DNA from 4 places in the Paenibacillus sp. Aloe-11 genome. Region 1 is predicted to be linked to each of the others. Evidence: a T-box and tRNA genes for the amino acid it is inferred to sense, from the RefSeq annotation. Region 1 holds a T-box; the other regions hold tRNA genes.
What was found. A T-box is a leader RNA that pairs with one kind of tRNA and senses whether it is charged. The one in region 1 lies ahead of leuS (leucine--tRNA ligase), so its partner is inferred to be a tRNA-Leu.
Positions count from the first base shown of each region.

Region 1 (7,679 bases):
GTACGCCGGACGGTGCACCATTATAAGCGGTGCCCAAAAGTTTTTTACCTTGGACAAGTACGGCTCCAACATGACGCCGCGAGCAGCGCGAACGGGTGGATACCATATAAGCGATATCCATAAAGTAAGTATCCCAGTCCTTGCGTACATCTGCACTCATAACCATCTCTCCCGTATAAACTAGTTAAAACGTATATCATTCCGCTAAAATTCATTTTCAGAGCCTGGTCACCGTAATCTTTGTATAGCTTACAGGCTTACGTAAGGCTTCATTTTCGCCAGCATTTTAGCGCCGATGCCCTTCACATGATCCAAATCGTTCACACGTTGGAACGGCCCATGCTGATTACGGTAGTCTAAAATGGCTTCGGCCTTTTTAGCTCCAACCCCCGGTAGCTCCATTAACTCGGCAGCAGTCGCCGTATTGATGTTCACCTTTTTTTCACCGGATACGGATGTGGTAGCTGAATTTGCATTTCCAGTAGCGAGGTTTTCGCTTACAGCAACCTGTACAGCAGCAGCCCCCTTCACTGGATTATGCTTCATAGTGCCAGCAGCTTGGCCAGCCGGGCTGCGTTCCGTTTGGTCTGAATTCGCTTTTGCAGCACGCTTTCCCGATGCGTCGTCACTTTTGCCCTGCAATTCCTTGGGCTCTGACTCCACCGCTAATACCTGCTCCACCTTGCGGTTAAGCAAAGTCCACTCTTCTTGCGGCTCAGGGCGCTGCCCTCCGGCAAACAGAATAAGCCCACTCCCGATTAGTGCAAGCGTTATCGCTGTTCCTGTCCATACTCGTTTCATGTTCGTATCGTCCCCTACTCCACATGGATTTTGGGAGGATGTAAACAACCTCCATACGGTTTCGCTGTGAGCCATTTTTCCAAAGAGAGGTACAGCCCCGGGAACGATCTTATATATTCAGACATAAAATTCGTCATGTCGGTCAAGACCGGGTGCATACACTAAGAAGAATGACAGCGTCTATACCGCAAAGTATGAAAGGAGGACGTTGAACAATGAAAGTTGGATTTATCGGGACTGGCAGCATGGGAAGTCTGCTGATTGAGTCTTTTATTCAATCCAATGCACTTAAGCCACAGCAAATATCAGCAAGCAATCGAACGCATTCCAAGGTAGCTGAGCTGGCCCGTCGTTATCCAGGTTTGCATGCAGCCCAAAGCAACCGTGAAACGGCAGCGGAAAGCGATATTTTGTTTATCTGCGTGAAGCCGCTGGAATCAAAAGCCGTAACGGATGAAATACGCAACGTCATTACAGAAGAGCAAATCGTCGTATCTATCACAAGTCCGGTGCAGGTACGTATTTTGGAGCATGCACTGAAAGCCAAAGTGTCCAAAATTATTCCGAGCATCACCCACCAGGTGGGGAGCGGAGCCTCACTATGCATCCATGGCAGCCGGATTACAGAGGAGGACCGCTCGCTTCTGGAAGAGCTTATGTCTCACATTAGCAGGCCGATTCGAGTTAAAGAATCTTATACGCGGATCACGTCGGATTTCTCCAGTTGCGGACCTGCTTTCCTGGCCTTTTTTATGGACCAGTGGATTCAAGCCGCCGTTCAAGCCACGGGTATAGACCGTACGGAGCTAGGTGCCCTGACTGGTGAAATGATGATCGGCACAGGAAAGCTGCTCACGGAAGGCGGGATGACACCAGCCGAGTTGCAGGCCAGGGTAGCGGTTCCCGGAGGTATTACCGCCGAAGCCCTTGCACTGCTGGACAGCAGCCTGCATAGTGTCTTTCCCGAACTGATACGGGCTACACACAACAAGTATGAGGAGGACATGCAAAAGGTAAATGTCTCCTTCGGCTCAAAGCCGATTAACCGGCAACAATATTAACCAGCTTACCTGGAACAGCAATTACCTTACGAACCGTTTTGCCGGCCAGCACCTGCTGAACGTTGTCCAGCGACAAAGCAAATGTTTCCATCTCTTTGGCATCAAGATCCTTGGCAATCTTTGCACGCTGCACGATTTTACCATTCACCTGCACGACAATTTCCACTTCGGCATCCACCGTCCATGCTTCATCATAAGCAGGCCAAGCCGCGTAGGTAATGCTGTCGCTGTGCCCCAGCAGCTGCCACAATTCCTCGGCCAGATGCGGTGCAAGCGGCGACAGCATTTGCACGAAGTTTTCCATCGCTGCACGCGGCAAAAGCTCTGCTTTGTATGCATCGTTGGTGAAAATCATCAACTGGCTAATTGCCGTATTGAAGCGCAGCGCATCCAGATCTTCAGTTACTTTTTTCAGCGTTTTATGCCAGGTCCGCTTGAACTCATCGCTTCCGCCATCATTTGTAATTTTATCATTCAGGCTACCATCCTCGGAAACAAACAGGCGCCATACGCGGGACAGAAAACGATGCGCTCCCTCAACTCCGTTCTCGTTCCATGGCTTGGTCGCTTCGAGCGGCCCCATGAACATCTCATAAATACGCAGCGTATCGGCGCCAAACGTATTCACAATATCGTCAGGATTAATGACATTACCGCGCGATTTACTCATTTTTTCATTGTTATTGCCCAAAATCATGCCCTGGTTGACCAGTTTGTAGAAAGGCTCTTTCGTTTCCACTACACCTAGATCATACAGTACCTTGTGCCAGAAACGAGCATACAGCAAGTGAAGAACCGCGTGTTCCGCTCCGCCAATGTACAAATCAACAGGCATCCATTCACGCTGCTTCTCCTTGGATACAAGCTCTTTATCATTTTTGGGATCAATAAAGCGTAGGTAGTACCAGCAGCTTCCTGCCCATTGCGGCATCGTGTTGGTCTCGCGACGCGCTTTCATGCCTGTCTCAGGATCAATGGTTTCTACCCATTCTTTTGCATTGGCCAATGGGGATTCACCCGTGCCTGAAGGCTTGATGTTGTCCATCTCCGGCAGCATGAGCGGCAGCTGATCCTCAGGAACCGTTTTGATCGTGCCATCTTCCAGATGAATTACCGGAATAGGCTCACCCCAATAGCGTTGGCGGCTAAACAGCCAGTCACGCAGACGGTAGGTTACTTTGCCCTGTCCTTTACCCTCGGCTTCCAGCCATTCGATCATCTTCGGAATCGCTTCCTCGTTGGTAAGTCCATTCAGCGGGCCTGAATTGACGTGCGGACCATCCTCGGTGTATGGCTCATTAGCCACGTCTCCACCTTGGACAACCTCAGTGATTTTCAATCCGAATTTCTTGGCAAATTCCCAGTCACGTGTATCGTGACCCGGTACAGCCATAATTGCGCCTGTTCCGTAGCCTGCCAGCACATAGTCGGCAATCCAGATCGGCAGCTTTTCACCGTTCACCGGGTTCACCGCATAAGCACCTGTGAACACGCCTGTTTTATCCTTAGCCAGATCCGTACGCTCCAGATCGCTTTTACGAGCAGCTTGCTCACGGTATTGATGCACAGCATCCTTTTGTTCAGGTGTAGTGATGATTTCCACCAGTTCCTGCTCTGGAGCCAGCACACAGTAGCTCGCACCAAACAGCGTATCCGGACGGGTTGTAAATACCGTCAGCTGCTTGTCATGGCCTTCAATTGGAAAAATAACCTCAGCCCCGGTAGATTTGCCAATCCAGTTCCGTTGCATATCCTTAATGCTCTCGGACCAATCCAGCTCCTCCAGATCATCCAGCAGACGATCCGCGTATTCCGTAATTTTCAGCATCCATTGACGCATTGGTTTACGGATGACCGGATGACCGCCACGCTCACTCTTACCATCAATAACTTCTTCATTCGCCAGCACGGTTCCCAGCGCAGGACACCAGTTCACGGGTACTTCAGCTACATAAGCAAGACCGCGCTTGTACAATTGGATGAAGATCCATTGTGTCCATTTATAGTAATCAGGATCAGTCGTACTGATTTCACGATCCCAGTCGTACGAAAAACCGAGCGATTTGATCTGACGGCGGAAGTTATTTACGTTTTTCACCGTAATTTCACGCGGATGCTCACCTGTATCGAGCGCATGCTGCTCGGCAGGCAGACCGAAAGCGTCCCAACCCATCGGATGCAGTACGTTGTAGCCGCGCATTCTTTTATAACGCGAAACAATATCCGTTGCCGTGTAGCCCTCCGGATGGCCTACGTGCAGACCAGCTCCAGACGGGTAAGGGAACATATCCAAAGCATAAAACTTCGGTTTGCCCGGCTCTTCTCCGGTACGAAACGTCTTGTTCTCATCCCAATATTTCTGCCATTTTGGTTCAATACTTTGCGGTTGATAGCCGTGCTTCGGCTGTGTGTCTGTCATTCTCATTTCCTCCTCAAACGGTATGCAACAAAAAAACCTCTGCATCCCGTAGCGTATTCAGCGCTAGGGACGAGAGGTTATATTCCCGTGGTACCACCCTAGTTAGCAGAAAGCGTTCTTCGCGTTCTACTCCCTTTGCACCTGATAACGGAGGTGATCCGATGCGGTTTAGTAACAGAATATAAACACCTGTATAGGGCGTTCCTGCGTTGGGCGCATATCTCCGAGGCGAGTTCACTTTGCGCTGTCAACCGACTTGCACCACCCGCCGGCTCTCTACATGTCCACACAAAACTACTATTCCTCATCAGCGATTGTTTAACCGTTAATAATGGCACTATTATATTGAAAACTGCGAAAAAAGTCAAATAAGGACTACACGCCCTTCATGTCATTATGAAAGCGCCCTTCTTTTTCCCGTATTCTCATAATAAAGCCTCACTATTTTACAGCAACATAAAACAGTCTCGCCGCGTCATCCTCTGCTTCTACCCATTCAAAATCCGCATACACCTTCACATCACGAAAACCCGCTTTGGACAATTCTGCCTTCATCCAGTCAGGGTCATAGGCACGCTGCACATGAATTTCCTCGAACCGCTGATACAGATCGCGTCCTTCATTTTCTGCTCTCGCAAAAATACTAAGATGATGCTCAATTTCACAGCGTGGCGTATCCAGCGCACAGGTCCAGATATACGAGATGGAGCGTTCGTCCAATACAAAAGGCTGCTCTTCATCATAACGTACAAACGTCTGGGGATGATGTACATCAAACAAGAAGGTTCCGCCGGGCTTAAGACCTGCATACGTTCTGCGAAACGTAGCCGTTATATCTTCTTCCTCCAGCAAATAGTTCAGGCAATCGCAAAAAGAAATCACCGAATCGACTGGCTCGGGTAAACTCCATTCCCGCATATCCTGCTGCAGCCAGCGGACGCTTCCCTCACGAAACAGCCGCTGTCCTTGCGGAGTCGTTTCCATTTTGCGGCGAGCTACCGCCAGCATATCAGAGGATAGGTCAATGCCGGTCACCTCGAAGCCCGAGTTCACCAGGGGAATCGTAATGGAGCCCGTTCCGCAGCCCAGCTCGGCCACCGTATGCGGCATACCGTACTGTTCCCAAGCCTGCCGTGCAAAGCGCAACCAGTCTGGATACGGCATATCCTGCATCAGCTCATCATATACATAGGCAAACTTCCGGTAAGAAGCCATTTTTTATTCCTCATTCCCGTCCTTCGGTTTAGGCATTTTTTCCACCAGGTAGGTCCAGTTTTCCTTTTGTATAACCAGTCCTTCCTTCATCAGCTTGCCCATCGCACGCTTGAAGGCAGATTTACTGATGCCAAACCGTTGCTTGATAATGTCGGCCGGGGTTGCGTCAGAATAAGGCATACCTCCGCCTGGACGCTCTTTCAGAAAAGCGATCAGCCGATCTGCATCCTCATTACGGCCCACTTCCTTACGCGGCGACATCGCCAGATTGACACGACCGTCTTCACGAACAAGCGCGACCCGTACCTTAACCTCTTCGCCCAACCGAAGCATCCGGTTACGTTCCGAGGAATGAATCATACCAATGGCTCCAAAACCAAGCACCCCGCCGTCCACCAGGACAAATGTACCCATCTGAAGCGGCTTGTACACGGTCGCCTGCACCCACGTATTTTTCCACGAATCAGGGGCATGGAAGCACAGCGGAGCCAACTCCTGCTCTCCTGCCAGCTTAGCCCGCAGTCTGCCCTGCTTGTCATGCTCCATGATCGCATACACGTGATCGCCCACCCGAGGATGCAAGTCCCGGTTCTCCGGCAGCTCGCGAATCGGCAGCAAAAGCTGGCGACCCAGTCCCATCTCCAAGAAGCATCCCAAGCGCGGGTGCACGTCAGCCACCTCAAGCTTTGCCATTTCGCCCAGCGACAAGAACGGCTTTTTCATGGTTGCAGCCAAACGGTCCTCTGTATCGTAAAAAATAAATACCTCCAACCGTTCGCCTACCTCGATCTCGCGTGTAAGCTCCGTATAATGTAGCAGCACATCCTGCTCACCGACGGTGAGAAAGTAGCCAAAAGGGGACACTTCACGGTCCACCATAATGGTGACATAAGTACCAGCAATCAGACTCATACCTTCTCCACAACCTTAGCGTCCGACCAGAGTCGTTCAATGTTATAATATTCACGCTCGTCGCGATGGAAGACATGCACTACAACATCCCCCAAATCCATCAGAACCCAGCGTGCGGAATCCATACCTTCGATCCCCTTGATAGTTACACCTTCATCATGAGCACGTTTGCGAATTTCGGTTACAATCGCCTGTACCTGTGTATCCGAATTACCGTGGCAGATTACAAAATAATCCGCGACAAGTGATACTCCACGCAAATCCAGTGCAACAATGTTCATTGCCTTTTTATCATTAGCGGCATCAACCGCAGTTTGCATTAATTGCTCATTCGTTAGGGTCATTCATGAACCTCCGTTTTTCTCTGTTTTAGTTGTTGAATCAAGTCATTGCGCGACAAGACCGTCAAAGGAAAAATAACCTTTTGCTTCTCCAGCAACAATGAAATCGTAGAGTCAAATCCAGCGACAAGCCCTTGCTCCAAACTTTTTTTGGCCTGTTTTCGGATATGATCGACCCCGGGAAAATCACGGCCTGGCTCGATGTAATCAGCGAGACACACGACTTTATCCAGCAGGCTCATGCTTACACGCCCTGACGTATGCCAGCGAATCGCATTTCGTATTTCCGGATCATCTACCCCGTAATCTCTTGCTGCAACACAGTATCCCACCTCAGAATGCCAGAGCTGTTTGTCATGCTTCAAAAGCTCCTGATCACATTCGGGATGACTGCGAATCACTTCTTCCATCTGCTGAACAGGCCAATATTTCGCTACATCATGCAAAATAGCCGCCAGTTCGGCCTTCTCCGGGTCCGCGCCATAACGCTTGGCTAGCTCCACGGAGGTATGCATAACACCCAGCGTGTGCTTCCAGCGTTTTTCAGGCATCTGATCGGATACGGCCTCCATCAATTGCTCACGGCTGTACTTCATACAAACCGCCCCTTGTAATATAGTCATGCACACGGTCAGGCACAAGATAACGAATGGTACGCCCTTCCGCAGCACGTTCCCGAATATCCGTCGATGAAATGTCCACCACTGGCATGTCCGCCAGCAATATCCTGTTCTGCAAATAATGCGGCAATTCATGTAATGCAAGCTGGAAACCGGGGCGTCTGACACCGATAAAGCAAATCCGCTGCGCCAGCTCCTCAATTCCCTGCCAATGAGGCAAGTAGTTGACCATATCCGCGCCAATAATAAAATAAAAATCCTCCGCAGGGTGCAGCTTCTGAAGCTCCTTAATCGTGTCAATGGTATATGA
Region 1 is NZ_JH601056.1:573,048-580,726, forward strand. It holds gene WG8_RS16125 (deoxycytidylate deaminase) at 1-160, opposite strand, end outside; gene WG8_RS16130 (ComEA family DNA-binding protein) at 250-801, opposite strand; gene comER (late competence protein ComER) at 1,017-1,862, shown strand; gene leuS (leucine--tRNA ligase) at 1,843-4,281, opposite strand; T-box leader at 4,344-4,601, opposite strand; gene WG8_RS16145 (class I SAM-dependent DNA methyltransferase) at 4,723-5,496, opposite strand; gene WG8_RS16150 (CvfB family protein) at 5,500-6,408, opposite strand; gene rsfS (ribosome silencing factor) at 6,405-6,752, opposite strand; gene yqeK (bis(5'-nucleosyl)-tetraphosphatase (symmetrical) YqeK) at 6,749-7,345, opposite strand; gene nadD (nicotinate-nucleotide adenylyltransferase) at 7,329-7,679, opposite strand, start outside.

Region 2 (7,679 bases), on a different contig from region 1:
CTTTCTTGTCGCCAAGTTGGCGTACAAAAATGAGGCCCGTTGGTCAAGGGGTTAAGACACCTCCCTTTCACGGAGGTAACAGGGGTTCGAATCCCCTACGGGTCATTGTTGTCTTTATAGACTACATGTTGCATGCTTGACGGAAATTCCTGAGGTCTGGTTTAATGGCGGACAGCTTGGATGAACAGCATGAGCCATTAGCTCAGTTGGTAGAGCACCTGACTTTTAATCAGGGTGTCGAAGGTTCGAGTCCTTCATGGCTCACCATTTATTTTTGTTATGCGGTCGTGGTGGAATGGCAGACACGCTATCTTGAGGGGGTAGTGAGCGTACGCTCGTGGAGGTTCGAGTCCTCTCGACCGCATCAATGGAATGAACGGAAAAGTCTCTCGCAGTAGAGGCTTTTTTTGTTTGTTTAGTGATGTATGAAGTAATGATTATGAAGAAATAATGATTCCATAGTATAATATAACGCCATAATGTTATAGAATGATAAGTATAAACTTATGAAGTGACGGTGAAAAATATGGACAATCAACTGTTAGGGAATATATCAGAAAATATTTTGGGCTTGTTTCCGATTGTGAAGAAGAAATTTTTCACCTACGGTCCGCTTGATTTCCCATTGCATTTGTCGCCTAATAACTTTCAGGTATTACTGCTGCTGCGAGAAGTACGTTCGTCTACCGTATCTGATTTGTCCAAACAGCTTAATGTCTCACGTCCGAACATGACTCCTCTTCTGGATAAGCTGGTGGAGCATGGGTTGGCTGACCGCCAGTCGTGTGACTCGGATCGCAGAGTCGTGAATGTGGCAATTACAGAAGAAGGCGACGCTTTTTGTGAACAGGTATTCCATACCTTTTCCGGTAAAATTCAAGAGAGACTGGTGTTTCTGCCGGAAGAAGATTTATTGCACTTGAGCGAAACTTTGAATGAATTGAAGCAGATTTTACTTAAAATCGACAACCCTACTTCGTAATTGGTGTACACAAGCTGACTAAAGGCCGCCGTTTTCTTCGGAAAATGGGCGGTTTTTGTTGCATATTGTGGTATAATGAAAACCAACATACATAATTCGGCAATTTTGGCACACGTGATCTTTGAAATGGGAACAGGGCACATGATATCGTTATTTGAGAGCCTGCTAGGGAGGAAGGGACTTCTATGCAATCTATTTACCAACGTATTGAGCAACTTATCAAGGAACGAGGGATGACCAAAAAAGCGTTCTGCGAGCAGTTGGGTATTAGTACGGGAAACTTTGGAGATTGGAAAAGAGGAAAAACGACGCCAGGCACGAATAAACTCATTGAAATCGCTTCGTTTTTCAATGCCAGTCTGGATTGGATCATGTTGGGACGAGATGTGCGGGGTGAGGCGCTGAAGGAGTCAAAAGACCCTTATTTTTTTGAGGCTTCAGGGCAACTGGATTGCCAGGGGGAACCGCTCAGTGAGGCAGAAAAGGATTTTATACTTGAGTATATTGAATTTACTCGTTTTCGTAAAGAGAAAAAACAGGGCAATTCAACTGCCAAATCATGATTTGCTTGAGGTTTAAGATGAAATTTCATTCGTAAAAGTTATAGTTTCGGAGGGGAAAATTGTGGGAGATCAAACTATTTATCAGCGGATTGAAGCTTTGATTAAGGACCGGGGAATGACCAAGAAGGCGTTTTGTGAAAAGCTTAAAATCAGTTCAGGGAATCTTGGTGATTGGAGAAGAGGGAAAACAACACCGGGTACGATGCATCTAATTCAGATTTCGGACTTTTTTAACGTATCTCTCGACTGGTTAATGAAAGGGATCAAGCCGGGAGAAGGCGTGCTCCAGGAGCAAAAGGCTGCTTATTTTTTTGGGGTGATGGGGCCATTGAATTGCCAGGCAGAAGATCTGGAAGCAGAAGAACAGAATTTTATTTTAGAATATGTTGAATTTGCAAAATACCGTAAGCAAAAAAGAGAGAATAACAAAGCAAATCCGGAATGATCTCCTAGCTTGAGATTTTCCGGATTGAAAACCCGTAAAACGGACTGGTGAGTTCGAATTACGAGTTTATTTGGGTTTTAGAGTGGTGATGCCTCCTTATAGTCGTTATCATCAATGTTCAGAATTGCAGCAACTTTTTTTCTGTACCTTTGTGCTTTGCGGGTGCCATGAATCAGATTGGATAAACGTGAAGGCGGAATGTTGTGTGTCTCGCAAAATGTTTTCTGATCCAGTCGAAGTTCGACAAGCCGTTGTTTGATGGCCCACCCGAAGGAGGTGACAGGCATTTTGTTGTTCAAGAGAAATCGCCCCTTACGGATTCTTGCGGAATAATTGGTGTGTTATAATAATCATCAGTAAACATGTTAGAATTAACCATCTGAAACCATGATACACTTTTATACGTGTTTTTACAATCGGAAATACGTTATTTCATTAAATTAATTACTTAATTAAGTGAGAAATTTGTAAAAACCTGAAGTGCTAAGTGACCTGAATCATTCATCTAGAGCCTGTTGACGGTGTGAAATTGCGGTTATGCTTGGATAAAAAAAGCACTCTGCCACTTGGGGAAAGCGGTAGGGTGCTTTTGGTGTTGCAGCCGGATCGGTGAAGCGGGGCATCAGGGGGATGCTGGAAGACGTTTGGACAGGCCGGGGGAGGGAAACAGTCTCACTTCATCCAGTCGGCTCTTACGGCTCATATAAGGCGGTTGAGTAATGTAGGAACTGGACCAATGTCTGTAAAGCAGCTCTCGCTGAAATGCAGCTGACTCAGGCACATTGAATTTTTTCCATGTAGTGAGCAGTTCGTCGGTCATGCGCTCGATGAGAGGATTTTTTTCCTCGTAAGGTGTATTTAGCAGTTTGGAAGCATCTTCAATGCAGAAGGACACGGCTGCGGCTAGATAGCCGTGAATGGTCTGCTCCACATCATTTCCAAGGAGAAAGTTGATCCACGTATGAACGGTAGCGAGTGTGCCAATTGCGCTGTACTGAATGAGTATCGCTTCAAGCTGATCAAATTCAAGCCAAGGATACAGAGCTTTGGCAAGCTTGATCAGGCGCTGACCAGACAGGCGTGACTCTTTCGCGTGTTGCAGAGAGGAGCGTTGGGTATGCAGCATCTTATCAATAAGGGCGATACGCCAACCATCCTCTTGTTGAATGGCGACATACAGGCTTTTGATCGCCATACCGTCAAGCGCTGTGAATTGAGGATACAATTCGTTCCGCATGTAATGTTCCAGGTCTTGCATACAGGTCAAACGTCCGTTATGGAATAGTTCCTCCAATCCATAAGAACGGGTGAAGCCGCCAACGGGTAGGGAAGGGTCCAACAATAATGCGTAATTTAGCAAGCGGTTGCCTTTGTGCAGGGTAGTTCGCCTCCTTGAATCGAAATATTGTGTTATATTATTTAACATATGAGTTGAGTTTATTTGAATAACTTAAAGTATTATGTAATATATATTCACATTTATTTTGCTAAAATGTCAAATTAAATAATTTTATAGCTCTAATATGTTATTTAATATTACGCAATAAATAATTATTAAATTTGGGTTTACAAATATAAGCTAAGGGAGTATAATAAATCTGTTGCCTCAAAACATTATGATTTGCGGTCGTGGTGGAATGGCAGACACGCTATCTTGAGGGGGTAGTGGGCGTACGCCCGTGGAGGTTCGAGTCCTCTCGACCGCATTATATGGAAGATACGGTTACAAATAGCAAAAATAAAAAAAGCATCCTGACACGTTTTGTGTGAAGGGATGCTTTTTTGTTTTAATCGAATCTTATTTTTCCTGCAAAAGCTTTTCAATATCTCCTGCCAGCTTATCCGGAGTTGTTTGTGGTGCATAGCGCTTAAATACGCTACCTTCGCGTGTGATTAAAAATTTCGTAAAATTCCACTTGATCGCTTTGGAGCCTAATACGCCTGGAGCTGTTTTGGTAAGGTAGCGAAATAAAGGGTGTGCCTGATCACCGTTGACATCTGTCTTGGCAAACATCGGAAAGGAAACTCCGTAGTTGATCTGGCAAAACTCCGAAATCTCCTCGCTGGAACCCGGCTCTTGCTTGGCAAATTGGTTGCTGGGAAATCCCAAAATTTCGAGCCCCTGCTCATGATACTGGTCGTATAGCTCCTGTAGCGCTTTATATTGGGGAGTTAGCCCGCATTTACTGGCTGTGTTCACGATGAGCAGAACTTTCCCTTCATATATGGATAACGGGATTTCTTTTCCTTGCAGGGTTTTGGCACCATATTCATAAATGGTCATGGTATCCCTCCTAATTCGATATTCTACAATTAAATTGTAAGCAATTTTATGAAAGGTTGCAAGCCTACAATAGATGTAATGAGTTTTCTTAATACTGTAAAATCGTATTTTGTTCAAAACGGCAAATTGCGCTGCAAATGGAGCGAATTGCGGCGTTTCTCAGCGTAAAAGCAGGTTCAATCGGCGTTTATCTGGTGTATATAGCACATTTTCTTTCGCTTTTACAAAAAAAGGACAAAACTGCTCTCCTTACGCCAATATTGACATGCCTTTCATTTTCGAAAAGGCATGAAAAACCGAGATTAAAGGAGCTGGGAGAAGCATAGTCGTATTGTAAGCGTTATTATTGATCTTCTATGCTTAAAAGGACGATTTATAACCCCGTTGGTGAGCTTTACAGTGTTCCTTGCGCGGGTGTATGATTCAAGACGTAATTTCAAATTAACAAGAATGAAGCAGCAACGAATTGTCTAATCGCTGAATTTTGCAGTTGCAAAAGCGGGGGAACCAATCGGGATGTATACGGCTTTGGAAGCCGTAATCTCATGGGGTGAATTTTCCGGCCAAGTGCCGGAAATAGGGCGACTCTCACGTCCAAATCCGACAGCTAACCTCGTAAGCGTACAGGGAGAGGCAACAAACCGCCGTGTGCAGCCATGGTTTATTTTATCATGGATATGTAAGAAGCCGGAGGAAAGCCTTTTTCCTTTGGCTTCTTTTTGTTGTCTTTTTATACCGGGAGAGGAGCTACTGATGGAAGGTCGGTTAATTATCGTCACTGCACCGAATGAAGCGGGCAGAAGTTTTGTGAAATTGCTCATGTTCAAAAAACTGGCGTTTGCGGTACTCACCAATAGCGCTCAGGAGGAACGACAGCTCAAAAAAATGGGTGTGGAGCACATTGTGCGCATCAATACGATGCAAGCGGGAAAATGGAATTTTCCCAAAAAAGAAATTGGTAGCGTGTATTTGTTCGAAAACAGTATGAATCTGACTTGCCGTTTCCTGCAAATATGCCGGCCACTGACATCGGATTTGATCTATGTCATCACGCACGGCTGTAATCCACAAGGAATTTATCGGGGATTGGGAGCGGATCATGTGATCTACACATTGAACGGAGAGGTGGGTTTTCTGCTGAACGGATAAGCGCTTATAACATAGTTATTGATTTGAGGACTGATACGGGAGGGCTTGAACATGATGGATATATACATGCTGCTCGTGCTGGCTGTGAGTTATGGAGCGATACTGCTATTTGTACGCTGGTGCAATGAGCAGACCTCTAAGGGAGGGCGAAGAGGATGATTGTTGTGCTTGTGCTCACGGCTATGGTGTTGGTGTATTTAATCTATGCGCTCCTGAACCCTGAAAAGTTTTAAATCGCTATAAGAGGAAACGGGCAGGAACAGCAGATCCGGTATCACAGGTAGCGGGTTTGGCGCAAACGTGTGCACTCGCTTGTTGGTCTGGGTCAGGTCTGTTGTTCCACATGCGCAGGAGCATTTTAAGGAGGAATAGACGATGGAGCTGCTGCAAATTGGAATTGTGCTTGTCATATTGCTGCTCTTGGTAAAGCCAGTGGGCACCTATATGTATCATGTATTCTCGAATGAACCGAATCGGACGGATCGAATTTTCGGTGGAACGGAAAAGCTGATTTATAGGCTAGTAGGCTTGAAAAAGCTGGAGAATATGCGTTGGACTACGTATGTTATGAGCTTTCTTGCGACCAATGTCGTGCTTGTGGTCATCAGCTATGTGCTACTGCGTTTGCAAGGAATGCTTCCCGGGAATCCGGCTGGAAACGGCAATATGGAAGCGTCATTGGCTTTAAACACGGTAATCAGCTTTATGACCAATACGAATCTCCAGCATTATAGCGGAGAAAGCGGACTTACGTATCTGACACAGATGGCGTTTGTCACGATGATGATGTTCACTTCGGCGGCTTCCGGGTTTGCTGTTGCTGCGGCTTTTATGAGAGGATTGACGCGGCGCGGTGAAGGAATGGGCAATTTTTTTCAGGATTTTATCAAGGCGATTATACGGATTTTCCTGCCGCTGGCCTTTGTGCTTACGCTGGTACTAGTTGGATTGAAAGTACCACAGACGCTGCAGCCTACGGCGGATATTACGACGCTGAGCGGAACACAGCAGCAGATTGCTTTGGGGCCCATTGCTTCGATGGAATCTATCAAGCATTTGGGGACGAACGGGGGCGGTTATGCGGGTGCCAACTCTGCGCATCCTTTTGAGAATCCAAGTCCCTGGACGAACGTTCTGGAGATTTTAGCGATGTGGGTAATGCCGGCTTCACTGCCGTATACCTTTGGCTTGTTTGCCCGCAATCGCAAGCAGGGCTGGATTATTTTTAGCTCGATGATGGTATTGTTCCTTATTTTTCTGTCCGTTACGTACGTGTCTGAAAAGACGGGAAATCCGCTGATACAGGCGCTGGGTGTGGATGCTTCGCAGGGAAGCATGGAAGGGAAAGAGGTTCGCTTCGGCATTGGACAATCGGCATTATTCACTGCGGTGACGACAGCGGCAACGACAGGTTCGGTCAATAATATGCATGACACACTGACCCCGCTGGGTGGTATGGCGGCTTTGGGTGAAATGATGCTAAACGTCATTTTCGGCGGCAAGGGTGTCGGGCTGATGAACATGCTGATGTACGCGATTCTGGGTGTGTTTATATGCGGACTGATGGTCGGAAGAACCCCGGAATTTATGGGTAGGAAAATTGAAGGCAAGGAAATGAAGCTGATTGCGATTGCCATACTGGTACATCCGTTTCTCATTCTGGCGCCGACTGCGCTCGCTTTTATGAGTCATTGGGGGTATGATGCGGTCACAAACCCCGGATATCACGGGCTGACTCAGGTGCTCTATGAATATGCGTCATCTGCGGCAAATAACGGGTCAGGGTTTGAAGGACTTGCAGATAACAACGTATTCTGGAACTTAACAACAGGGATGGTTATGTTCTTTGGACGATATGTATCCATGATTGCATTGCTGGCTGTAGCGGCTTCGTTGAATGCCAAAGCGCCGACACCAGTGACGACGGGCACACTGCGCACGGACAACAAGCTGTTTGGGGCCATTCTGATCGGAGTTGTTCTGTTGATTGGTGCGTTGACCTTTTTGCCTGTCATCGTATTGGGGCCTGTAGCTGAATTTTTGACCATGTGATGAAGAATGAGCATGAAGAAGAAATTGAGAATGGATGAACGGGGTGCTTGATCATGAAGGAACAACGTAAACGCATGCTGGACAGAAGCATCTTGAAGCATGCGATCAGGGATAGCTTTATGAAATTAAATCCGATGCTCATGATGAAAAATCCCGTCATGTTCGTCGTGGAGATCGGCACACTGGTTGTGCTGTTGATGCTGC
Region 2 is NZ_JH601050.1:98,292-105,970, forward strand. It holds tRNA gene WG8_RS06520 (tRNA-Glu) at 34-105, shown strand; tRNA gene WG8_RS06525 (tRNA-Lys) at 192-267, shown strand; tRNA gene WG8_RS06530 (tRNA-Leu) at 282-364, shown strand; gene WG8_RS06535 (MarR family winged helix-turn-helix transcriptional regulator) at 527-982, shown strand; gene WG8_RS06540 (helix-turn-helix domain-containing protein) at 1,168-1,545, shown strand; gene WG8_RS06545 (helix-turn-helix domain-containing protein) at 1,607-1,990, shown strand; gene WG8_RS06550 (hypothetical protein) at 2,068-2,289, opposite strand; gene WG8_RS06555 (urease accessory protein UreF) at 2,613-3,350, opposite strand; tRNA gene WG8_RS06560 (tRNA-Leu) at 3,614-3,696, shown strand; gene WG8_RS06565 (glutathione peroxidase) at 3,789-4,274, opposite strand; cyclic di-AMP (ydaO/yuaA leader) riboswitch at 4,740-4,912, shown strand; gene WG8_RS29305 (hypothetical protein) at 5,028-5,423, shown strand; gene kdpF (K(+)-transporting ATPase subunit F) at 5,579-5,656, shown strand; gene kdpA (potassium-transporting ATPase subunit KdpA) at 5,799-7,475, shown strand; gene kdpB (potassium-transporting ATPase subunit KdpB) at 7,529-7,679, shown strand, end outside.
Region 2: it has a tRNA-Leu gene. The T-box ahead of leuS (leucine--tRNA ligase) is inferred to sense a tRNA for this amino acid. The anticodon was not compared.

Region 3 (7,679 bases), on a different contig from region 1:
GGCGGATGTTGTTACAGTGACCACAAAGGCTCTGGGTAGCGATACCGCGTACAAGTGGGAATCTACGGGTGCTGACGGGTATACCATTGAGCAGGCCGAGAAGGATGAGGTTGGAACCGAGATTGTTCTGAAAATCAAAGCCAACACCGAGGATGAGTCCTACGACGAATATTTGGACGAGTATCGTTTAAAGGCATTGATTAAGAAATATTCCGACTTTATCCGCTACCCGATCAAAATGGATGTTACAGGCAAACGTCCAAAAGAAGGCAGTGATAACGAGTTCGAGGATTATGAAGAAGAGCAGCGTATTAACAGCATGGTTCCCATCTGGAGAAAGAACAAAAGCGAGCTGACCGACGAGGATTATCAAAATTTCTACGCGGAAAAACGCTATGGCTACGACAAGCCGCTCCAGCATATCCATGTAAGTGCGGACGGCGCGGTGGTGTACCAGGCTATTCTGTTCATTCCTGAAAATATCCCGTTTGATTTCTACTCCAAGGAATATGAAAAAGGGCTGGAACTGTATGCCAACGGCGTGCTGATTATGGAAAAATCTCCTGATCTGCTGCCGGATTATTTTAGCTTTGTTAAAGGTATGGTCGACTCTGAAAGCCTGTCGCTTAACATTTCCAGAGAAATGTTGCAGCATGACCGCCAACTGAAGCTGATTGCCAAAAATATCGAAAGCAAAATTAAAGGCCAGCTGCTGACCCTGCTCAAAAATGACCGGGAAAAATATGATCAATTCTATAAATCATTTGGCAGACAATTGAAATTTGGTGTCTACAACGATTATGGCCGTCATAAAGAGACTCTTCAGGACCTGCTCATGTTCTACTCTTCTACAGAGAAGAAGCAGGTTACACTGGATGAATATGTATCTCGAATGCCTGAGGATCAGAAGTATATTTATTATGCTTCCGGGGAGTCCAACGAGCGTATTGAAAAGCTGCCGCAGACCGAAATGGTAGCCGACAAAGGCTATGAAATTTTGTACTTCACCGACGACATTGATGAGTTCGCTATTAAAATGCTCATAAGCTACAAAGAGAAAGAATTCAAATCCGTCTCGAGTGGCGATTTGGGCATTGAGACCGACGAAAATGAGAAAGCAACAGAAGCGGAGCAAAACGACAATAAAGAGCTGTTCGAGTACATGAAGGGCTTGCTGGAGGGCAAGGTATCCAGTGTCAAAGCCTCCAAGCGCTTGAAGACGCATCCGGTATGTCTGTCCGCAGACGGCGAAGTGACGATTGAGATGGAGAAAATCTTGAACGCTATGCCGAATAACGCCGATGTCAAAGCAAATAAAGTGCTGGAAATCAACGTAAACCATGCGGTGTTTAACTCTTTGAAAGAGGCTTTTGCCGAGGACAAGGAGAAGGTAAACCTCTATACGGCTTTGCTGTATAATCAAGCTTTGCTGATCGAAGGCTTGCCGCTGCAAGATCCGGTTGAATTCACGAACGATATTTGCAAAATCATGGTTTAACAAAATTTATTCTGCACAAAGCCGTTCCCGCACCGGGGGCGGCTTTATTCATGATGAAAAAACTAAAACACGGGTCGCTGCGTTCAGTACAAAGGAGGCCATTTACATGAGTCAGGATCGGGACAACCTGGAGTTCCAGAATGTAACTCGCGATGAGCTTATTATTCCTGATTCTGGGGTTTGTAAAATTATTGTGACATGCTGATGTGAATTTTAACACAGCAAATTATCGTTTTTCTTGATTATTTGGTAGGATGTCTTTATAATCATTTTGTTTGCAAGAATGATTAGCGATTAGCGTATGGAATAAGGAGGTTATTTATTTTGGGAAAAGCATTGATTATTGGCGCCGGTGGCGTGGCCAGCGTTGTGGTGCATAAGTGTTGCCAAAACCCAGATGTATTTGAAGAAATTTGTATCGCAAGCAGAACTGTTGAGAAATGCGATGCGCTTAAAGAGAAGCTGGGTGGAGGTCGGACTAGGATACAGACGGCTCAGCTTGATGCTGACAACACCGACATGGTCATTGACTTGATTCGAAGCTTTCAACCGGATGTAGTTATCAATGTGGCTCTCCCTTATCAGGATTTGACGATAATGGATGCTTGCCTTGAGACAGGTGTTCATTACGTTGATACGGCGAACTATGAACCGCCGGATACGCCGAAGTTTGAGTACAGCTGGCAATGGGCCTACAAAGAAAGATTCGAAAAAGCGGGAATTACAGCTCTGCTGGGCAGCGGTTTTGATCCAGGTGTGACTGGAGTATTTACGGCTTATGCCCAAAAGCATTATTTTGATGAAATTCATACGATTGATATTGTGGATGCGAATGCAGGGGACCACGGATATCCTTTTGCAACTAATTTTAATCCGGAAATCAATATTCGCGAAATTACGGCGAAGGGCCGTTACTTTGAAAATGGAGAGTGGATTGAAACTGAGCCGCTTTCTGAGAAAAAGGTATATGACCTTCCTGAAATTGGACCGAAAAACATATATCTTTTGTACCATGAAGAACTGGAATCTCTTGCAGTGAACATTAAAGGCGTGAAAAAAATCCGCTTCTGGATGACGTTCTCGGACAATTATCTGAATCATTTGAACGTACTTCAAAACGTAGGCATGACTTCCATAGAGCCTATTGAGTATGAAGGACAGCAAATCATTCCACTGCAATTCCTGAAAGCCATTTTGCCGGACCCGGCTTCTTTGGGACCAAGAACGAAAGGCAAAACGAACATTGGTTGTATTATTCAGGGTGTGAAGGATGGCAAGCCAAAAACATATTATGTTTACAATGTTTGTGATCACGAGGAATGCTATGCAGAGGTTGGCTCCCAAGCCATTTCCTACACGACAGGTGTCCCTGCCATGATCGGTGCTATGCTTATAATTAAAGGTATCTGGAAAAAACCAGGCGTTTACAACGTTGAGGAATTTGATCCAGATCCATTCATGGAAGCACTGAATAAACACGGATTGCCATGGCAAGAGAACTTTACGCCAACGCTGCTTGATTGAGGTCTATGATGAATATTGATATTACCGGACTTCCATCACCTTGTTATCTTGTTGACGAAAGACTTCTTGTCAAAAACCTTGAGGTTTTAAATTCCGTTCAAGAGCGCACAGGCTGCAGTATTCTGCTCGCTCTTAAGGGATTTTCGATGTTTTCAACCTTTCCTCTGGTTGGCAAATATTTAAAAGGCGTAACCTCCAGTTCGTTGTTCGAGGCAAGACTCGGTCGCGAAAAAATGGATAAGGAGGTTCACGTATATGCACCTGCTTATGTGGACCGTGAATTTGATGAGCTGTTGGAGTATGTCGACCATATCGTTTTCAACTCCTTTGATCAACTGAAACGCTTCAAAGCCAGAGTGCAAGGCGTAACTTCCAAAAAAATCGACATCGGAATTCGGGTGAATCCGGAATATTCGGAAATCGAAACACCGCTGTATGATCCTTGCTACAACAACTCCAGAATGGGTGTGACGCTGGCTAACTTTAAGCCTGAGGAGCTGGAAGGCGTAGACGGTATTCATTTTCACACGATGTGTGAGCAGAATTCAGATACGCTGGAGCGCACCATTAAAGTTGTGGATGAGAAATTTGGGCCATACATTAAGCAAATGAAATGGCTTAATTTCGGCGGCGGTCATCATATTACCCGAGAAGACTATGATTTGGACACGCTGGTACGCTGTATTCAATATTTTCAGGATAAATACGGAGTGCAGGTTTATCTGGAGCCAGGCGAAGCCATTGCTTTGAATACAGGCTATCTGGTTGCTACCGTGCTGGATACGATGAAAAACGGAATGGATATTGCCATTCTGGATACTTCGGCTGAATGTCATATGCCTGATGTGCTGGCTATGCCTTACCGTCCGAATATCATTGGTGCAGGCAAGCCTGGTGAGCATGCGTACACTTACAGACTCGGTGGCCTTACCTGCCTGGCCGGAGATGTGATTGGAGACTACTCCTTTAAAGAGCCATTGAAGCCTGGAGACAAGCTCGTATTCTGCGATATGGCCCATTACACGATGGTCAAAAACCACATGTTTAACGGTGTCAACCTGCCGGCCATCGCTAGTTATAACGACGAAGAAGGCATTAAGGTGATCCGCCAGTTCTCCTACGAGGACTTTAGCTCACGTTTGTCGTAGGATAGGCAGAATTAAATAACTGAGTACACCGAATAAGAATGACAAACTACCGAAAGCCGCTTCCCCTTTAAGTAAGGGAGGCGGCTTTTGGGCGTAGTTAGAGATTCTTAATTTTTTACGTGCTTCTTGTATGCATCCAACACAACAGCAGGCAGCAAATAATGATGCTCTTGTTCATTATATTCAAGTAAAGGGGCGAGAGTTGATTCCTTGGCGGCTGGTACGGAATTTGAACTACCTCTCTCTTTTTTGATTTTTTATGTTTCAGTTGAAGTTTTTTTATAGGAAAAACGGTTGGAACCTTTGAAACGAGGTATGTATGATATACTTATTTAATTGGGAATATATTTAAAGATGGATTTGATGAATGTAATGCAACGATAGGTGGAGGTGAAGTATATGTTCGACCCGACGGTTTTTGATAATTTAAAAGTGGCTATAGAAAATGCGGTTTACGATCTGGATAATCTGGATTCACGTATTGAAATTACGCAGCGAATCGATAGATTGGAAATGTCCGTGATGTCGCGTGAATTTGCTGTACAGTTCAGACTGAGGGAACACCCGAGTGTAACGGCAGAAATTCACCTAAAGGCGGATTTAAACAATTTGGCAGCAGAGATTTTAGAAATCGAAGATCAAATTCCGGGATGTGGCTTGTTGCTGCGTTTTAATAAGGAGATTCACGAGATTGAGACGCAATGCAACCGAATAGAGGATATACTGACCGAAATTTGGAAGCCTGATCTTCGGCCTGTACAAACGCTCAGCTTGATTTATGGAGAGAAGGCAGCTACATACCAAAACAGGATTGAACTCCGGTTTTCCAGACAAATTAACGAAGAACAGATGGAGGATATTCCAGAGCTGTTGGAACATATTTTGCTGACGCTTATGGAGTTGAACAAGGTCTAAAGTTAGAGGAAAGGGGCTTAGAGATAATACAATGAATGAACATGATTTCTCTGAAATATATGCGATCATGGAGGCTTCTTTTCCAGCATCAGAATGCAGGACGTTTGATTCACAAAAGGCTTTATTGAAGCATCCCAGCTATCACATCATTACTGAAAAGAATGAGCAAGACAAAACGATTGCTTTTTTGGCGTGCTGGGAATTTACACAGTTTCGGTTTGTAGAGCATATTGCGGTAGATCAAGGTATACGTGGTGGCGGGTTAGGTAAAAAGCTCATGATCAGGTATATCTCAGAGTCTGATAAACCGGTGGTGCTGGAGGTTGAGCCGCCAGTGGATGAATGGACTCAGAGAAGAATCGGTTTTTATGAACGTTTGGGGTTCCATTTGAACCATTTTGAGTATGTGCAGCCTCCTTTAAGAGAAGGACAGGCCGATCTGCGGCTTCAAATTATGAGCTATCCAGGTACGCTGGATGAACAGGCGTTTGCTCCGTTTAAGGAGATTTTATATACCGAGGTTTATGGGCTTAAATAAGAGACTATATCTGTTCTCCATCTCGGTAACTTGTGATGTCCAATATTGCGGAGCAATAAAACGATGGGCTTCTATGGAAGCATCCAGCCAGATGGCTGCCAGCTCCTTGAACTCTTCCACTTTCGCTAGTCTAATAGACATGGTATCGCCTCTTTTCACAGTATGTATCTTATCGATCATTAAGTATGCTGTTGAAAATAAAAAAGACCGTCCGTGGACGGCCTTTCTACCCGTGGCGCTTGCTAAAGCCTTGATCCGTATCCCGCGCCTCCGTCAGCTCTGAGAATTAGAGAATGACGGACCGGGTAAGGGATACGCTCAACATAGGATTGCTAATGTTGACGCACCTCCTTTCCTGATGCGTTCATCTTACCATATATGGTGTTTGATATCCAGTTTTTTGTATGTTTTTCAGGGATCATTTATAAAAAATATAATATAAAAACTACTTGATTTTATGGTCTATGAGAGATATAATCTTAATTACGGTGGTTGAAAACATCGGTGTTCATACATAGCATGCGGTCGTGGCGGAATTGGCAGACGCGCACGGTTCAGGTCCGTGTGGGCTAACCCCCCGTGGAGGTTCGAGTCCTCTCGACCGCATCATTTTATTGATAAACAGGTTTCTGATCTGCTTTTTCTGGCAGAGCAGGAACCTGTTTATTATTTAATATCTTTAAGCTAGTGCCTATCACCTGGGCAGTGAGAGCTTGGAACTATAATCCAAATGAGCGTAGATATTAGCTGTAGTGGAGAAATGACTATGACCGAGCCATTCTTGAATCTCCTTCATGCTTACACCGTTCGCCAGCAATAGGCTAGCGCAACTGTGCCGGATGAAAAGTCCCTCCTTGGTTTAGCAGCCCCCCAATTCCTACCATTGACACTTTAATTATAACAGGATGAAACAGATATCCGAACATACCCCCTCTCTAGCAGCCTAAGTCTTCGCATGAGAAAGAGGCTTTACATTCTTCGAACCATAGGTGAATCCTATTGAAATGATAATAATTATTGGATTGAACGATACTATTGATCGGGATTATTCTAAATAGAAATAGAATTCAATATTCGAAAAGAATTGAGTGTCATTAACGAACATTATCGGACTTCTTTGTTTACGGCTTTGCAGGAGCATGCCAAGCGAAATCCGATCCCATTCCATATTCCCGGTCACAAGAAAGGAGTAGGGATGTTACATCTTGCAACACATGGATGTCGGCCTTCCATTAAAGGCATGGAAGATTTATCCACTCAAAACGTTAAAGTCGTTGTTGAGACAAAAGCGATAAGCTAAAGGGGGCGTCGGAATGAATTATTTAGATCAACAAGATCCTGCAATAGCCGGAGCGATCCGGCAGGAGCTGGAACGGCAACGCGATAAAATCGAATTGATCGCTTCTGAGAATTTTGTAAGCCGAGCGGTCATGGAGACAATGAGCACGGTCCTGACCAACAAATATGCAGAAGGCTATCCCGGAAAAAGGTATTACGGGGGTTGTGAATACGTAGATCTCGTTGAAGATCTGGCCAGGAACAGGGTCAAGGAGTTGTTCGGTGCAGAGCATGCCAATGTTCAGCCTCATTCAGGAGCCCAGGCCAACATGGCCGTTTATTTCGCTTCGGTAAAACCCGGAGATACGATTCTCGGTATGAACCTGGCACATGGCGGCCACTTGACGCATGGAAGCCCCGTGAACGCTTCAGGAATGATGTATAACTTTGTCCCTTATGGGGTTGATGCTCAAACCTTCCGCATCGATTTTGATGAAGTTCGAAAGCTTGCTCATCGGCATAAGCCCAGAATGATTGTCGTAGGCGCAAGCGCTTATCCTCGCACGATCGAGTTTGAGCCCTTTGCCCAAATTGCCGAGGAGGTAGGCGCATTATTTCTCGTGGATATGGCCCATATTGCGGGAATCGTAGCCGCTGGCCTACACCCGAGTCCTGTGCCACACGCTCACTTTGTCACGACAACGACTCACAAAACCTTGCGTGGGCCAAGAGGAGGAGTTATCTTATGTCGTAAATCCTGGGCGCAAGCGATCGATAA
Region 3 is NZ_JH601050.1:566,322-574,000, forward strand. It holds gene htpG (molecular chaperone HtpG) at 1-1,498, shown strand, start outside; gene WG8_RS08680 (saccharopine dehydrogenase family protein) at 1,823-3,022, shown strand; gene nspC (carboxynorspermidine decarboxylase) at 3,031-4,170, shown strand; gene WG8_RS08690 (hypothetical protein) at 4,570-5,085, shown strand; gene WG8_RS08695 (GNAT family N-acetyltransferase) at 5,117-5,623, shown strand; gene WG8_RS26360 (hypothetical protein) at 5,594-5,764, opposite strand; tRNA gene WG8_RS08700 (tRNA-Leu) at 6,145-6,229, shown strand; gene WG8_RS26365 (hypothetical protein) at 6,318-6,419, opposite strand; gene glyA (serine hydroxymethyltransferase) at 6,937-7,679, shown strand, end outside.
Region 3: it has a tRNA-Leu gene. The T-box ahead of leuS (leucine--tRNA ligase) is inferred to sense a tRNA for this amino acid. The anticodon was not compared.

Region 4 (7,679 bases), on a different contig from region 1:
CGATTTTTTATGGATATACTCTTCATCCGGAAGAATTTATGCCTTTTTTTGATGTGTTCGTTCTGCCTTCGCGGGCGGAGGCTTTTGGTTCCGTATTTGCGGAAGCTGCGTTGAGCTGTCTGGCATTGGTCGGTACAGAGGTGGGGGGAATACCGGAGCAAATTGAGGATGGGGTAAATGGTCTGCTCGTGCCACCCGACAATCCGAAGGCACTGGCAGACGCATTGGAAAAGGTTATTGCAGATCCTGCCTATCGTTATGAGCTGGCTAGATCTGCCTGCGAAAAGGCTAAATCAAGTTATTCCTTGAGTAAGGCGGTTAATGAGCTGAAGAAAATGTATTTGAAGTTTCCACGTTAACCATGGCGCGTATTATCGGGTTTGGAATCTGAATGCCGAAAGCTGGAGTGGGGACGTGAGGAGTGGAAGGGTCTCCTGCGTCCTGCCATAATTAGTTTACTAATCCACATCAGACTGAGCATTCCGAAAATAGGATAGAGGACGGATAACAGTGAGCTGAAACCGAACTGACTGATTAGAAAACATGTGAGCATAATGAATAATGTGATAAGCTTGGGCGAAATTTGGATATGCTGACGAATTTGCAGACTGATTCCATAGATGTCGGCGACAAAGGTACTGAAGATTTCCATAAAAATAAGTACAATGTATATAATTTCGACCATCGAGCCCAACTGGTAAGCAATGCTGCCCATCGGAATTTCAAATTGCTGAATGCCAGGCATATGCGCTGACATGACAAAATGTGCAGCCATCAGCATACACCCGACGCCAATTCCGCCCAAAATGCCGCCCCAACGGATGGTTCTGCGGGAGAAAGTTTGGCTGCCAAGCGGGACAAGCACGGCCTGTGCCATCGTCAGATTGAAGGACGTGTACAGGAGTGGAGAAATCCATGTCCGTAATGTACTGTGATCTGTCGTATTCGTAATAAAGCTCTGCGGATTTGGCATGGACAGTGTGCTGTGAACGAGCAGAAGAGATATGGTAATCATCAGCGGGACAACAATGGTGTTCATATGCAGAATCGCTTTAATGCCTTTATTCAGCAGCAAGTAAGTTCCGATCAGTGTAATGAGCAGTCCAGTCTGGTAGTGCAGATGAAGATGCTCCACAAAAACTGAGCCGGCTCCTGCCAGCATGACGCTGTTCACGCCGACCAGCACAGTGAGCGTGGACCAGGTGATCCATTTTCCGGCCTTGGCGCCAAAAAGGTGCTTGTTCAGATCCTCGTAGGACCTGGCTGAAATATCATGAGCGATTAGCATCATTTTCGTACCCAGCCATACAAATATGATTGTGGACAGAATAATCGTGAGTGTAGCCCACCGTCCATACTGCGTAAAAAATTGCAATATTTCTTGTCCGGTAGCAAATCCGGCACCGACGATTGTACCGATGTATGTAAAAGCAATCTGCAAAACATGAATATTACGTTTCATCCCCAGTCCCTCCTTGCACGCTTGAATAACGCTACAGTGAGCATATAATACAAACTATGTTCAACTGAAATGGGACATGACTGGATGATACTGAAATAATTATAGTGAATTCAATGAATAGCTTGACGGGAGCGTAATTTATGGGTCAAATCCTTGCATGGATACTAGAATACGGATATTTGGCAATGTTCGGCTTGCTTGCCCTTGGAGTAGCTGGTATGCCGATCCCTGACGAAGTGCTGATGATCGCCTTCGGCGGGCTCGTGTCTCAAGGACACTACAACTTTATCGCAGCGCTGGCAGTTACATTTTCCGGAAGTATGACGGGAATGATGCTCAGCTACACGCTGGGTCGTCTGCTGGGCAAGCCGCTGTTGCACCGATACGGTAAATGGGTGAGGCTTACCCCCTCCAGGATTGCTTCTTCCGAAAATTGGTTCGGACGTTACGGCACCTGGGGGATTCTGTTTGGTTATTTTGTCCCCGGCCTGAGACATGTGTCCTCATATTTAGCAGGTACAACCCGTCTAAGCGTTTTTCGCTATATCAGTTATGCATCAGCAGGAGCGCTGCTGTGGTGCGGTACGTTTCTGGGGATTGGACATGCGGTGGGCATGCACTGGGAACAGGTGGCAAAGCTGATGGAGAAGGTGACGCATCGGGTAGGTTTGGTCGTCATTCTTTTAATCGTTTTGGGTGGAATCACCGCATGGTTCTGGAACAAGCGTAAAAAAAATGTTACATGACCATCTGGAAAGCAGGCTTTGGCTTGAAAGCGGCAGGTGAAGTATGGTACTTTTACCGCATAGGAATGCCTTGGGAGGTCATGAAATGGAAGTATTAAAGAAACGAATTTTAAATGAGGGTGTGATTGCGTCAGATCAGGTATTGAAGCTGGATGGTTTGCTTAACCACCAAGTTGACCCGGAACTGACGATGGAAATGGGACGAGAGTTCGCAGCCCGTTTCCGGGAAGAAAAAATCACCAGAGTCGTGACCGTGGAATCTTCAGGCATTGCCGTAGGCTTTGCCACAGCGCTGGAGTTAGGTGTTCCGTTGGTATTTGCTCGTCGAAAAAAGACTTTATTGGCTGATCCGGACGCGCTGTGCGAACGCGTACCTTCGTTTACGAAAGGGATTGTCACGGATATTATGCTATCCCGTCAATTTATTCACGAACAGGATCGTGTGTTGTTCATTGATGATATTATCGCCAATGGCGATGCCGCGCGAGGCATGGTTAAAATCATTCAGCGTTCGGGAGCCGAACTGGTCGGATTCGGTGTCGCGGTGGAGAAATGCTTCCAAGCTGGAGCGAGAACAATTCGTGAACAGGGCATTCGTGTAGAGTCATTGGTCAAAATCACATCGCTGGCTGACGGTAAGATCGAGTTTGCTGAATAGTAACAATTCGGCTGCTCCTGATCCTTATTTGTAATAATATCCTTTGCATGAACCTTAATTTCGCTTATAATATAGATAAGGTTTTGGGAGAGGAGGCAGCAACATGGGGAAAGAACAATTGACCGAACAGTTTTTTCTGGAAAAACTGGCAGCGGCTAAAGTACATTTTGAACGCGCCTTGGATTGTAAGCATACGGAATTCGACGATTTGTATCCCTATATGATAGAACATCCTCAGTTTTTTTGGTATAAACGCTATGTGGCCTGGTCAGAGTTGTTGACGTTGGTTAACCTATGCGAGGAATTGTCCTTCTCTTGGAAAGAAGAATTTACTGCCCATCAAGTGGAGTATGTAGATCAGCGAGTGTTGTCTGCACAAGTGCTGGACTTCTGGTACGAGAAGAATGATACAAAAGAACATGATCACAGTGTAAATCAGTCGGGATAATTTGTCGCTCTGTTGGCAATCCATATAAGTAGTAAGAGAGAAGAGACCTAGATGATTCGTTTAGGTCTCTTTTTTAAGCTTTTTAATTATATATGTGCTGATCGTTGTGCCAAAAAGTGTGTAAAGGGGGAGAACAGGATGATTTTAGATGAAGAATTGGATGCCTATCGGCTTTCCGGTGAGAAAGTGCGTGTCGTGCGGGATGGATTGGAGTCCAACGATGTCATTGGTATTGTTCTGGCGTGGGATGATGAGCAAGTGCTTATTCGCCGCCAGAATCGACGTGTGGTCAAGCTGGATCGCAGTTATACATATCAGCCGTTCAGTGAGCCGCGTCACAATCCGGTAGAACTGGATAATTAGAAGCATGGCTTCAAATGTGGTTGAATATCATAACTTGATGGCTCATCAGGCATACAGTAACTCCAAACCGGACACAGTAATGAAGAATAACTCAACATGAGAGGACGTGCTGTGTCAATGACGGTTATGAATGAAAAAGTACATGCCTACAAGGATCAAATTAGCCATTTGGAAAATAAGCTCCCGGAGGTAGTCCATGCCTATCATCGTTTCACCGGAGAGTGCTTTCAAGCCGGGAGTCTAGATGAGAAAACCAAGCAACTGATTGCGCTCGGCATTGGTTTATTTGCTAACAATGAGATATGTACCTTTTATCATGTGGACGAGGCCCGATCCAAGGGAGCCAGTGATCAGGAGATTATGGAGACCATTGCTGTAGCTGCAGCGGTAGGCGGAGGACACGCACTTAGCCAAGGAGTTACACGTGTACAGAAGGCGCTGCAATAAAGCGAATGATGTATGGAAATTCATCATACACCGCTCATAGCGGGTAGAAATGGATACTTATAGCTGACAATTATGCATAGAAGCTTCCGAGCACGGTTGATGCTTGCGGAAGCTTCTTTTGCTTGCGAGCTGTGCGGGGATTATGCGCTTCCGCTTGTGGCAGAAGCAGCGGGGCGAAGCGATTTACGCTTATAGGCCGGGGAAGGGCTAACCAGATTCCGTTCAGCGAACCGTAGAGGCTTGGTAGCTGAGCGGCTATCTGGAACGGGGTGATGTTTTTCAGGTAAAGGAAAGGCAGCTGTATGAGGCATAGAGGTTGAGAGCCCCAGATAAGCGCGCATTCGTTCATACATTTCTTTGCGGAATACAGGCATAGCCATACTAAACTGCTTTTTATTTCCATTACTTATATAGGTGGCGTAAACGCCTGAGAGGTTTTGTTGTACATCCACAACACGAATATGACATTTATTGAATTCATGTTTTACTTCCGATAGTAAGATTCCAGTACGATCTACTCCTGCGTTGATCATTTCGACATAAAGACCAGGTGTTTTCAGAACACCGCTCTCTTCAAGAATCAGACTGTCCCGCTCAAATACTTTTTGAATAAAGGTAAGAAGCAAATAACTTTTCACAATTGACAATTCATTCTGAGCAGTAGTTGAAGAGATCATAACCATTCACCGCCTTAGGGAAATATGGTGATAACACATATTTGGCTGAATGAGCATAGAACCTACGTTCTCAGGAACTTATGTTCCTATTCTAATGTATTATTCCTGATTTATCAAGAGAGAATCAAAAAATAAAAAGATTTGACATCTTGATGTGAGCATGGTATGATCTATCTTGTCGCTAAGAAAGTTATTTTTCGAAGATTCGACAATATATATGCGGTCGTGGCGGAATTGGCAGACGCGCACGGTTCAGGTCCGTGTGGGCTAACCCCCCGTGGAGGTTCGAGTCCTCTCGACCGCATCACCTTACAATCATGGTTCGTAATTGCTGAAGCAATTACGGGCCTTTTTTACGTGGGTTGCAGTTTCAAGCTGTTGCTCATGACTTGGGCAGAGAAGAGAAATCTACAATATGTGTTCTTGATTGCTCCTTGTTATATAAATGGGGAGCAGAATCAAAAAAAGGCAACTTTCATAATATGTATAAAATGACCAACAACCTATATAAGTAATGGCACAGCAAAGAGACTATTGTCTTTTATAAAAAATACTTTACTGATCATTCTAGAAATGATATGCTTAGGCCAAGTTAGATCAAATCGTTCTTTTATCACTAAAATAGAATGATCATTCTTCAATTATCAAAATAATGTTTCTTAAAAGGGAGAGAATTATATGAAGTATACAGTTATTACAGGAGCAAGTTCAGGAATAGGTTATGAGACAGCATTGGCGTTTGCGGCTCGGGGCAAAAACCTGATTATTGTAGCTAGAAGATTGGACAAATTAGAAGAGCTTAAATCAAAAATTCAGGAAATAAATTCTGATTTAGACGTTGTTATTCTTACAAGTGACCTGTCGGTTACTGATCAGGCCTATACTCTGTATAACGATTTAAAGGAATATCAAATCGAGACATGGATTAATAATGCAGGGCTTGGAGAAGGCTCCTTTGTTGCTGATCAGAAACTGGAAAAAGTAGAAACCATGTTACGTGTTAACATCGAATCCTTGACCATTCTTTCTACACTATATGTGCGAGACTATGCTGATGTAGAAGGTACTCAGTTAATTAACGTATCATCAGCACTCGGATATGCTATTGCTGTTGGCAATGTTGCATATTCTGCATCTAAATATTATGTTAGTGCCTTTACAGAAGGGCTTGCCAAGGAACTCGAACTGAAGGGTGCGAAAATAAAGGCAAAAATTCTAGCACCAGCCATAACGGAAACGGAATTTGCCAATAAATCAGTAGATGTCGAAGATTTCGATTACAAAGCGAACATGCCTAAGTACCATACTGCCAAGCAAATGGCGGGTTTCATGGTGGATCTTTATGATAGCAACGAAGTGGTAGGAATTGTAGACCAGAACTATGATTTCAATTTGAGAGGGCAAATCTATCCGATAATTTCAGAATTTTAAATCCAATTGTACATCTGTACAACTCATTTGAGTAGGAGGAATAAAAGTGGGGAAATTATGGAGCCAAACAAGAATTGGAAAAATGGAATTGCCTCATCGGTTAGCGATGGCGCCAATGACACGTAGTCGAGCACAAGAAGATGGTACACCGGGAGAGCTGACTTCGCTTTATTATGCTCAACGTGCATCCATGGGACTTCTTATTACGGAAGGGGCACAACCTTCAGATGATGGTCAAGGTTACTTATGGTCACCTGGGATCTATACGGAAAAGCATATTGAAGGGTGGAAAAAGGTTACAGACGCAGTGCATGAAGCAGGCGGATATATTTATATCCAAATAATGCATGCCGGTCGTATGTCGCACCCCGACAATACACCCCATCATCGGCAGCCCGTTGCACCTTCTGCAATCGCACCAGGAAAAGAAATGTTTACGGCTACAGGCATGCAGGACATACCCGTACCACGTGAGTTGAGTAAAAAAGATATTCAAATGACCATTGCAGATTATCGTAAAGCCGCGGCGGCGGCTATTGCAGCAGGAGCTGATGGTGTTGAAATTCATGGAGCAAATGGTTATCTGATTAATCAATTTATCGGAGAAAGTTCGAATACGCGGACGGATGAATATGGTGGTTCTATAGAAAATCGTGCTCGCTTCGCTATTGAAGTAGCAAAAGCCATCGTGGACGAGATTGGTGCAGAGAGAACAGGCTTCCGTATTTCTCCAGGAACTCCTCTTGGTGGGATTCAAGATGGTGAACAAGGTCCTGATCTTTATCGTTACCTGACGCAAGAATTAGCTAAATTAAATTTAGCTTATCTTCATATTATGCACCTTGGAAACGAAGAACTGCTTCAAGACATTCGATCTCTATGGACGAATCCGTTGTTAGTCAATCGGGCTGGACGAGCACTGGAAGATCTTAGCGTTGATATCGATAGTGGTCTGGCTGATCTGGTACCCGTTGGTGTATGGTCATTGGCTAATCCAGATTTAGTAGAACGACTTCAAAAAGGTGCGCCGTTGAATGAAGCAGATCCTGCAACATTCTTTGGTGGCGGAAGCAAAGGCTATACGGATTATCCTATGATGAAAGAATTAGAATCTCAGAAGGGGTAAGTATAGCTCAGCAGTAATGCTAAAAAATGGCGCACAACTACTGGCTGGCAAGTCGGGAAGGTTTGAGTAAGGTAAAGAAACCCAATGGAGGTAATTCAACAAAAGGGTGATGAATAAAAATGAAAACACTCATGAAAGCAGCTCAGATCACCGAGTACTCAAAAAAGATCCATGCGGAAGTTAATAATATTCCAATTCCAGAAATCAATGACAACGAAGTTTTGGTAAAGGTTAAAGCCGCGGCGGTCAATCCACTCGAAATGTTAGTTATCACAGGTAGCGTGAAACTGATTCAAAATTATGATTTCCCATTAACGCTTG
Region 4 is NZ_JH601050.1:654,887-662,565, forward strand. It holds gene WG8_RS09110 (glycosyltransferase family 4 protein) at 1-359, shown strand, start outside; gene WG8_RS09115 (YkvI family membrane protein) at 356-1,462, opposite strand; gene WG8_RS09120 (DedA family protein) at 1,603-2,208, shown strand; gene WG8_RS09125 (xanthine phosphoribosyltransferase) at 2,294-2,866, shown strand; gene WG8_RS09130 (hypothetical protein) at 2,970-3,314, shown strand; gene WG8_RS09135 (hypothetical protein) at 3,453-3,677, shown strand; gene WG8_RS09140 (carboxymuconolactone decarboxylase family protein) at 3,795-4,124, shown strand; gene WG8_RS09145 (hypothetical protein) at 4,265-4,801, opposite strand; tRNA gene WG8_RS09150 (tRNA-Leu) at 5,021-5,105, shown strand; gene WG8_RS09155 (SDR family NAD(P)-dependent oxidoreductase) at 5,480-6,232, shown strand; gene WG8_RS09160 (alkene reductase) at 6,279-7,358, shown strand; gene WG8_RS09165 (NADP-dependent oxidoreductase) at 7,478-7,679, shown strand, end outside.
Region 4: it has a tRNA-Leu gene. The T-box ahead of leuS (leucine--tRNA ligase) is inferred to sense a tRNA for this amino acid. The anticodon was not compared.